Regions from separate parts of the Desulfosporosinus sp. FKA genome, predicted to be linked through region 2. Evidence: a T-box and tRNA genes for the amino acid it is inferred to sense, from the RefSeq annotation. Region 2 holds a T-box; the other holds one or more tRNA genes.
What was found. The T-box of region 2 lies ahead of trpS (tryptophan--tRNA ligase). A T-box ahead of a tRNA ligase gene usually reads a tRNA of that ligase, here a tRNA-Trp.

Region 1 (4,439 bases), on a different contig from region 2:
AAGTTTTTTGATATCACTAAGAATGTCTTTTTCGGATCGTGAATTATGCATAAAATCTCCCTCCAAAATGAAGCTGTGTTTTCATACTCAGAGGGTATTTTATCCCAAGACTTCCTCTTTTAATCTATCCTATTTCAGCAGGCTTTAATTTTGTCAGATTCGCTGCCACTTCTTCCAAAAGATGCAATTGTTCTCTTAAACCCAACACTATGAGAAGATCACCTTCTATGATTTTCTCTTGAGCGCTAGGATTACTGATAACACGATCATTACGCAAAATTGCTAAAATCATAGCACCAGTTTCCTGCTTAATACCGCTTGTGGACAAGGTTCTTCCGATCAGGCAAGACCCTTGATCAACTTTAAGTTCCATAATTTCCATCCCAATATTTTGATCATGAATACAGGTTTCAAGATACTCAATACTAACAGGTTTCAAAATTGACATAGCCATTCTCCAGCCGCCTAATATGGCTGGAGAAATCACCTTGTCAGCTCCGGCACGCAACAATTTATTCTCGGATTCTAACCGATCCATGCGGGCAACCACCTGAATATTCGGGTTTAGTCCTTTTGCTGTCAGGGTTACAAACACGTTTAGGGAATCTTCAGGAAGTGCCGTAATTAACCCCTTTGCTCGCTCAATTCCAGCCTTTTTTAATACCTCATCTTCAGTAGCATCATTATTGATGACTAGATATCCTTCCTCAACAAACTCATGGGCCAAATCCTCTTCTTGTTCAATAACGACACAAGGATGGCCTTCTTTCTTCAGACGATAAATCACTTGTTTTCCAACGCGCCCTGCTCCGCAGACAATAATATGGTCTTGAAGTTCTTCGATCTTTTTATTCATCTTTCTTCTCCCATACGCCCCGGCCAGTTGACCCTCAATTAAAAACGCCATCATTAATCCAACGAAATAGAGCATTACTCCAGCTCCGCCAATCATGAGAATGATGATAAAGACATGGCCGGAATCTGATTTAACTTCATAATCTCCGTAACCCACCGTCGTAATGGTCTCAACAGTAAAATAAAAAGCTTGGGCCAAAGTGAGGTGTTCCGTAGTCATTAACCCAACTGTTCCGAAAAACAGCGTAAACAAAAGAGCTGAAAAGGCTAGTCCAATGCGTCTGCCCAAAAAATCACTTCTTCCTTTACAACAACCTCTGGCTTTAGGTCAGTAGGTTTCGCAGCTTGTAAACTCCTTCAAGGGGAACATCCATCTGACCCATTTGGATCCGGCCAAATGGCCCATGATAATCACTTCCACCTGTAGCCAAAAGGGCAAATTGAGCAGCAACTTCAGCGTAATAAGAGATTAACCTCTGCTGTTGTTCCCAATAGCCATAATACACTTCAAGCCCAATTGGCCGATAGGCTAAGAGATCAAAGACCATATCCGGTTCAGACAATAAACCGGGATGAGCCACAACAGGGAAACCTCCGGAATTAAAAATCAAATCAACAGCATCTTCAAATCTATGTTTTAGATAGGGAAGATAGGCGATTCCACCGGGGCGAAAATATGTGGCGATATCTTGCCAGCTTTTTGGATTTAAGCTGCTATATCGATGATGTATAGCCCTCATAATATGGCCCTTACTAACAGCTCCAATCGAACCGACCTCACGCTCAACATCCTTCCATTCAATGGAAAGTCCCCCCTTCTGAAGACATTTAACCATATCGTAGGCCAGAGACGTACGCTGCTTTCGAATCTCGCTTAAACGAGTTTGCAAAACTGAATTGTGAATATCTTTAAAGTAGCCTAGTAGATGAACTTCCTCTCCCTGAAAATTTGTTAATAATTCAACTCCGGGGATAACTTCAATATTTAGATATTTGGCCAATTCTTCTGCCCTTGTGATTCCCTCAGTACTTTCATGATCTGTGATAGCAAGTATTTTAACGTCATTTGAATGGGCGAGATTTAAGACCTCTTCGACAGTCTGCGAACCGTCAGATTCTTGAGTATGAACGTGTAAATCAATCCTCAAGGTACCCACTCCCTCCCATTGACTTATTTTATAATGCCTATTCTGGTTTTTCTTGAAAAATCCTGCCGCCTTTATTATATTTCATTTAAATTAGTTCCATAATCATAGTTGACACATATCTTATTTTAAGCTATAATTCAATTCGTCGCCAAAACTAAAGGGGATTAGTTTAATGGTAGAACAGCGGTCTCCAAAACCGTCAGTGCGAGTTCGACTCTTGCATCCCCTGCCAACCTAGAAACCGCATCCAGCAAGTGATTGCTGGATTTTTTATTTTGCAATTTTGGCTACTACATAAGAGATTGGCTACTATTTGGCTACTAAAGATACAAGAAAATACCATAAAATATAAGTCAATACGTAAATTTTCTACCGCAAATTTAAACATGAGCATACAATTAAGTATGCTCATGTTATCTTGTTATCTATTGAAACTAAAAAGTTAGTATTGTCCTTTTTTAACCCAGTCTGTACATTCGGAGTAAATCTCATCAGCTGCTTCATGAATCCAATCCTCAGGAATATCAGGGAATTGCATATACAATTCTTCTAAAGGATCATCATTACCTTGAGCGGCCTGATAATAAAGCCCTGGTAACTGTGCGAGTACATAGCAATAAAGAAACCCTATAATGAATATTTTAAGACCCTTATAATTCTTATTCTTGAATGCCGCAATTTGCTTGTTATAGAGTTTAAAGGCCCACTAAAAACAAAAAGCTCGGTTTTAATAACCGGGGTTTTGATGGTCATCATTAATTCGCGAAGCTTTGAACAACAACATAAAAGCTTATTTATATTATGAATGCCTGGCTCATTAGAGCCAGGCATTCATAATAATTATTTACCCAAATATTTCTTAACTTCCGCTGCTGAATCTCCAACCGCTTTAACTGCGGCTTTAAGTTGAACCTCAGTGCATCCAAACGTATCACACCAATAATTCACTTCATAAGGTTCATGAATATTAATTCGCGAAGAATCTTGAGGTCTTTTCTTAGTTTTATCATCTGGCATCTATGTCATCTCCTTTCTTCTTAAATCTTCGGCACACGGAATTTTTTTCCTGCATAAAGTACCATCACTCGAAGGGCTTATCCCATAAAATGGAGAAATACCCCTTTATTATCTATTAAGAAAGGGGGAATCAAATAAATGACGCCTTTATTCCAATGTCAAAAATGCTTAAAAGCCTTTGTTCCCAAGGAAGATCTGTATTCGAAAGTATACGCAGAGCAATCATTATGCATGATGTGCAGAAAGGCCGGTGGTCAGGATAAGTTTACACCAGAAGAAAATATGAGCTTGTTTGCAGAAGAACAATTGGCGAAATAAATCCTCTCTATATTAAGACAGCCCCTCCAAATAAGGAGGCCACTGAAAAACTTTATCTTCGAGAAGGTCAGTACCATATATAGTGCTGACTTTCTATTTTACCTACGGCATATGGTGGCTTTGGATACCCAAGCAATAGATTTTCCTAGATTTTCAGTGGCCTCCAAATAAGCTGGAGGGGCTTTTCTTGTATCAGCGATGCACCGTGCATATTAATTAAAGAATACTTCCAGCAACATCGATGAGAGTATTAGAAAACAGAGATGGTCGTTAAATATTATGCCCAGGGCTAGGGGTGAATTCAACCTTATCTTGCCCATGAAAGAATCTCATCGTCGCTGATTCTATGCAATGTTCGATTAGTGTAACATAGACATAAAGGCACTTCCCAATCCATTGGCCAAATAACTTAGGGCTAATAGCGATATACCATTGATGTAAAACCAGTTACCTTGACCTTTTGTTTGTTGCTTTAGAAATCTTACGGATTTACGCACTCCAAAGGAAACAGAAACTACCCCCCCAATTAAAAATAAATTTGCGAACCATAGCAAATCTCTTCCTATTAGACTCATTGTTCCCCACCCCCTTTTTTACCACAAAAACAAAAGAGACTAATTTAAACGCTCTGTGATTCGAGCGCTAAATCAGTCTCCGTCTTCTTGCGGTATCGCTGTAATATTGAATTCAAACTATTCTACCTTAAAAATGAATCAGTTTCAAGCCTTTCACATTTTACATATCATCCAATCACCCACGATCTTCTCCTCTTACATGGAGATGCCCCACTCAATCTAGTTTTCTTTGTCATCGAGATTGAAGCTGACTGAATGAGGGCGGCGGTTGAGGTCAAACCAGGCGGGAACGAAGATAGCGTTACGATAATTTATTTAGGATTCATCCGGTCCTATAATATCATCCTCTTTTATATCATTCGCGTCTTTTAATGGCTGAAGCCACTCTGGGTCTGGCCTAGTTATCAATCTAGCATTATTGTACGCCATATCTAAAGTGAGTATAGTCTTCGCTATATATACATCATCAATTTTTCTGACTGCTAATGCACAATCTGCTATTGTTTTTTTAGTAACACATACCGGA
Region 2 (4,439 bases):
TAAGTTCAAGGTCAGCTCCGATCTTTAGATTACCGCCGGCAGCTGAACCGCCTCCGTTAGAACTGGCACCTGTGGTACCGCATCCAGCGAGCAGGCTTAGGCTCAATACTGCGGCAGTAGCCATTGCAAATAGTTTTTTCATTTCTACTTCTCCCCCTAAAATCTCTTTCTTTAATTGTATCTTTGGATATCGTTCAACGATGCTTTTTTAAGTCTTGCTCCCACCTCCGCATAACCTTTTCGAAAAAAACTAAGGTTTGCCAAAATTCCCATTTATGCATATTCTATATTTTATACATTAATGTGTCAATCACTAAACTGTGTTAGTACAAAATTTCGACGTATTTTTCCTTTAGTTGCTCCAATTTACTAAATATTCAGCCTATTTAACGATAATTTGTCAAAGATGTCTTTTCATATCGTCTTTTTTTCGACAAGTATCCCCCTAAAAAAATCCCCTGGACAAAAAGTCCAGGGGATTTTTTTCACTGCTGCTTAAAAACTACTTTACGATAAAGAACGTAATTCCATATTGTTATACAAGCCATAGTGGTTATTTTTGCAAATATCTCAACAAATCCAAGCCTGACCATTATTCGTATTGCATTAGTGCTAAACGTTAAGTTTAATAAGAATAGAGTAAGATATAGTATGAAACTTCGTTTTAAGTTTGAACTAGTGGAAAATGACCATCCTCTGTTGACAAAGAAATTGAATACGGTCGCTAAAACGACAGCAATAATATTGGATATCGTAAGATCAATGAATAACATCCTTAAAAAGGAGAATATCAAAAGCTCAATTAACGCAGACGATCCGCCAACAATTAAATATTTAATATACCTTGGCAAAGAATACTTTCCTTTATCCTTAAAGTTAGTTGAACCTTCCATCTCTTTATTCATTATTAAGTCCTTTTCCTCGTATTCTTGAAACTCAAATATCTGAGTCTATACCTATATTTCACTTCTTCATAAATCTTTGAAATATGAACTCCTACGTTATGAGATCTATCATTCACCATCAGAACGATTAAGTTTTCTACTTAATTGTACTCTTAGATGTATATTTCTCCTTCATTATAAACAGGCATACTCATTGAATCAACCAGAAGCACCCTCCTAGTAGTCCTTCATACCTTCCCATTATATCCCAAGCGACTAAATAGTGTTTTATATCCTTTACGTAAGGAGAATCCAGAAGTTGATTCATGGTTAAAACTGATGTACTAACAATGTAAATGACCCAATAGATATTTTTCTACTGGGTCATGCTTTATGCATCACCTATTTCCGAACACTTATCTTCTTCTTGATAAACCCATTAGATCTTCGACTTTATTAAGTGTCGCTGCCGCTTTTTGGGAAGCTTTGGCTGCACCATCCGTCAATACTTGATCAAGATAGTCACTATTAACAAATTCCTTATACCTTTCTTGAATGGGACGGATAGCCCCAATAATCACTTCAGCTACATCATTTTTAAATTGTCCGTAGCCTTTTCCGTCATAAAGGTGTTCAATTTCTTTAAATGACTTATTAGTAATTAAAGCATATATCGCCATAAGATTCGATATCCCTGCTTTAAGCTCTTTATCGTAAGAAATTCTGTTTTCCGAATCTGTTTGAGCCTTTTTAAGCTTTTTCAGGATTATCTCAGGTTCGTCAAGCAAAAAAATAGTTGCCGAGGAATTTACATCAGATTTACTCATCTTTTTCTTTGGTTCTTGTAATGACATAATTCTTGCTCCAACTTCTGGAGTGTGAATAGCCGGAATTTTAAACGTTTCTCCATAACGATTATTAAAACGCTGTGCTAAATCCCTGGTTATTTCAATATGTTGTTTCTGATCATCTCCAACCGGAACATAGTCAGTTTGATAAAGGAGTATATCCGCGGCCATTAACGGCGGATAAGTTAATAAGCCAGCAGGGATAGAGTCACCACTCCCATGACGTTGAGATTTATCTTTATATTGAGTCATCCGTTCAAGCTCTCCAATATAAGATAAAGTAGTCATTATCCATCCCAATTTGGCATGTTCGGGTACTTCGGATTGGATAAAAAGTGTAACTTTATCCGGATCCAAACCTATTGCCAAATATAATGCGGCTAAATTCCTGATGTTATTTCTGAGTTGATTCGGTTCTTGGGGAACCGTGATAGCATGTTGGTTGACAATACAGAAATAGCACTCATGCTCATTTTGATACTTTGTAAAGCTTTTCATTGCTCCGAGATAATTCCCTAAAGTAATTGTGCCACTAGGTTGTACACCTGAGAAAATTACCGCCATAAATAACTCTCCTTTTACTTTTAACTAAAATAAAAAAAGTCCAATCATCCTAAAAGGGACGATTGGACCGTGGTACCACCCATAATTATTTAATATTACATATATTAAATCACTCTTTCCGTACTAAAAATAATACGGCACCTTTTGTAACGTGTGGATTATCACGTCAACTCCTACTACCATTTCGGGTTGCTGCTCAAGAGACCATTCAATATTTACTCCACACTGATTCTCACCAACCATCAGCTCTCTAATGCTTCCTAAACATTTACTCTTCTCTATCATCGCTTTAAATTACTATTTAATTGTTAAACACTAGTTTAACAGTTTAAAGACATTAAATCAAGTTTTGTTCCTCGCCAGCATCTTCACACAAACAAAGGAAAGCAGAAGCCCAACACAAACTTGTTCAGTGTTTAACCGAACTAATGCCCAACTGCCAACGTCGCAGTTGTTGTAACATTGCTGGTTGAGTCAACACCAGTTATTGTAATGTTAGTAAGTGATTCGGGATTGATATTCGAGAATAAACTCAATGTGATTAAACCACGCTTGGCCGTAATTGTCCCCACATTTGAGGTGAATTGAATATTATTGGCCAGAGAAGTACTTGTAATATCAGCGCCGTATTGATCATATACGGTGTATGTCGCATAACCTACCCTTTGATTACCGTAAGGTAAGGGTATTCCCAATTTCGTTGAGTTAATTGTAATTTTACTGACCTTTTGATCTGAGTATTGATTGGAGCTTGAAACTTCAGACGCAGAATTATTAGCGGGGGCAGTATAAGAGCTTACTCCGGAAGAAGAATCAAGAGTCGCAACATTTCCGGTAATTAAGTCTACAAGTGTAATGATAATTGATTTATCACTATCTGAAGCAGACTTATAGGTTATCGTACCTAAACCTTTGCTCGGATCCAGGGTAATTGATGAACTTACGGAGGTTACCGCTGATAACTGTGCAGCCGGAACGGTTGACGTAATATCTTTCCCGCTTTCATCGAGTACTTGGTAGTTAAAGGTTGCCGTTGTAGTCCCAACTTTTGAGAAACTGCTCATATTAAGAGTTCGATGTGTTCCAATTGAGACAACTCCAGTCGCAGGGCTGGCATTGGGCGAAGAGGAATTATAACTCACAACTTTTCCGGTAGTTAAGTCCATTAGTGTGATAATAATTGGTTTATCAAGATCTGAAGAAGATTTAAAGGTTATCGTACCTAAACCTTTGCTTGAATCTAAAGTAATTGATGAACTTAGGGGGGCTATTGCTGATAACTGTGTCACAGGAACCGTTGACGTAATATCTTTCCCGCTTTCATCAACTACCTGGTAGTTAAAGGTTGCCGTTGTAGTCCCGACTTTTTTAAAATCACTCAAGTTAAGCGATCTGCTTTTTTCAGTTGAGGTACTTCCATTGGCAGCAGCGGACGAATTTAGATTAGTTATTACCGAATCAGGGATAATCCCTGTTCCGCCAAATACATAAACATGGCTTGCGTTAGCTAATCTTTCCTGATAAAAACCTCTTGTTTTGGCCGGAGAGTCATTATTAATAAGGATAATTGGCTCTGATAGTTTAGAACTATAGGCTGCACCTGTTAAAGCATCAGCAAAACCTTCTCCCGATGCTAAACAGATACTGTCTGAATTAAAGTCCGTATTGAATAACTGATTTACGGCAACATTTCTTGCATACTTATCGGCCCCTGAAATTCGTTCGACATTTGGAAACTGTTGGGCCACTTGATCACTAATAATGTCCGAATCCCCGACAACATAGGTTTTACTGACATTAAGAGACGAAATGTAATTTTTAACAACGTCAGGCAGAGAATCATGAGGTACAAGAATAATTGGAATCTGCTGCATAGAAGCAATAGATGCGACTGACAAAGCATCGGGATAGTCCTCGCCGGTGACAACAAACAAAGTTGATGGATTTGAATTGACTTGTTGAGCAACTTGAATCGCAGTAGCGTACCGATCAATCCCGTAAATTCTTGTTGTCTTAAGTCCCATCGTCTGAAGTTCAGACTCGACCGCTTGAGATATCACCGCTGTTCCGCCAACAATAAATACATTTTTTACTTGTAAATCTGACAGAGTTTGTTTTGTAGTACTCGGTAAATTTCCAGTAT

Region 1: it has a tRNA-Trp gene. The T-box ahead of trpS (tryptophan--tRNA ligase) is inferred to sense a tRNA for this amino acid. The anticodon was not compared.

The regions. Positions count from the first base shown of each region.
Region 1 covers NZ_NAHZ01000033.1:9,345-13,783, reverse strand. The annotation lists gene B5771_RS19440 (BON domain-containing protein) at 1-51, opposite strand, end outside; gene B5771_RS19435 (potassium channel protein) at 125-1,144, opposite strand; gene B5771_RS19430 (PHP domain-containing protein) at 1,179-2,003, opposite strand; tRNA gene B5771_RS19425 (tRNA-Trp) at 2,162-2,235, shown strand; gene B5771_RS19420 (DUF3606 domain-containing protein) at 2,844-3,020, opposite strand; gene B5771_RS19415 (hypothetical protein) at 3,159-3,338, shown strand; gene B5771_RS19410 (hypothetical protein) at 3,698-3,913, opposite strand; gene B5771_RS19405 (DUF3825 domain-containing protein) at 4,229-4,439, opposite strand, start outside.
Region 2 covers NZ_NAHZ01000032.1:253,608-258,046, reverse strand. The annotation lists gene B5771_RS18170 (ABC transporter substrate-binding protein) at 1-142, opposite strand, end outside; gene trpS (tryptophan--tRNA ligase) at 1,301-2,296, opposite strand; T-box leader at 2,348-2,590, opposite strand; gene B5771_RS18155 (cell wall-binding repeat-containing protein) at 2,722-4,439, opposite strand, start outside.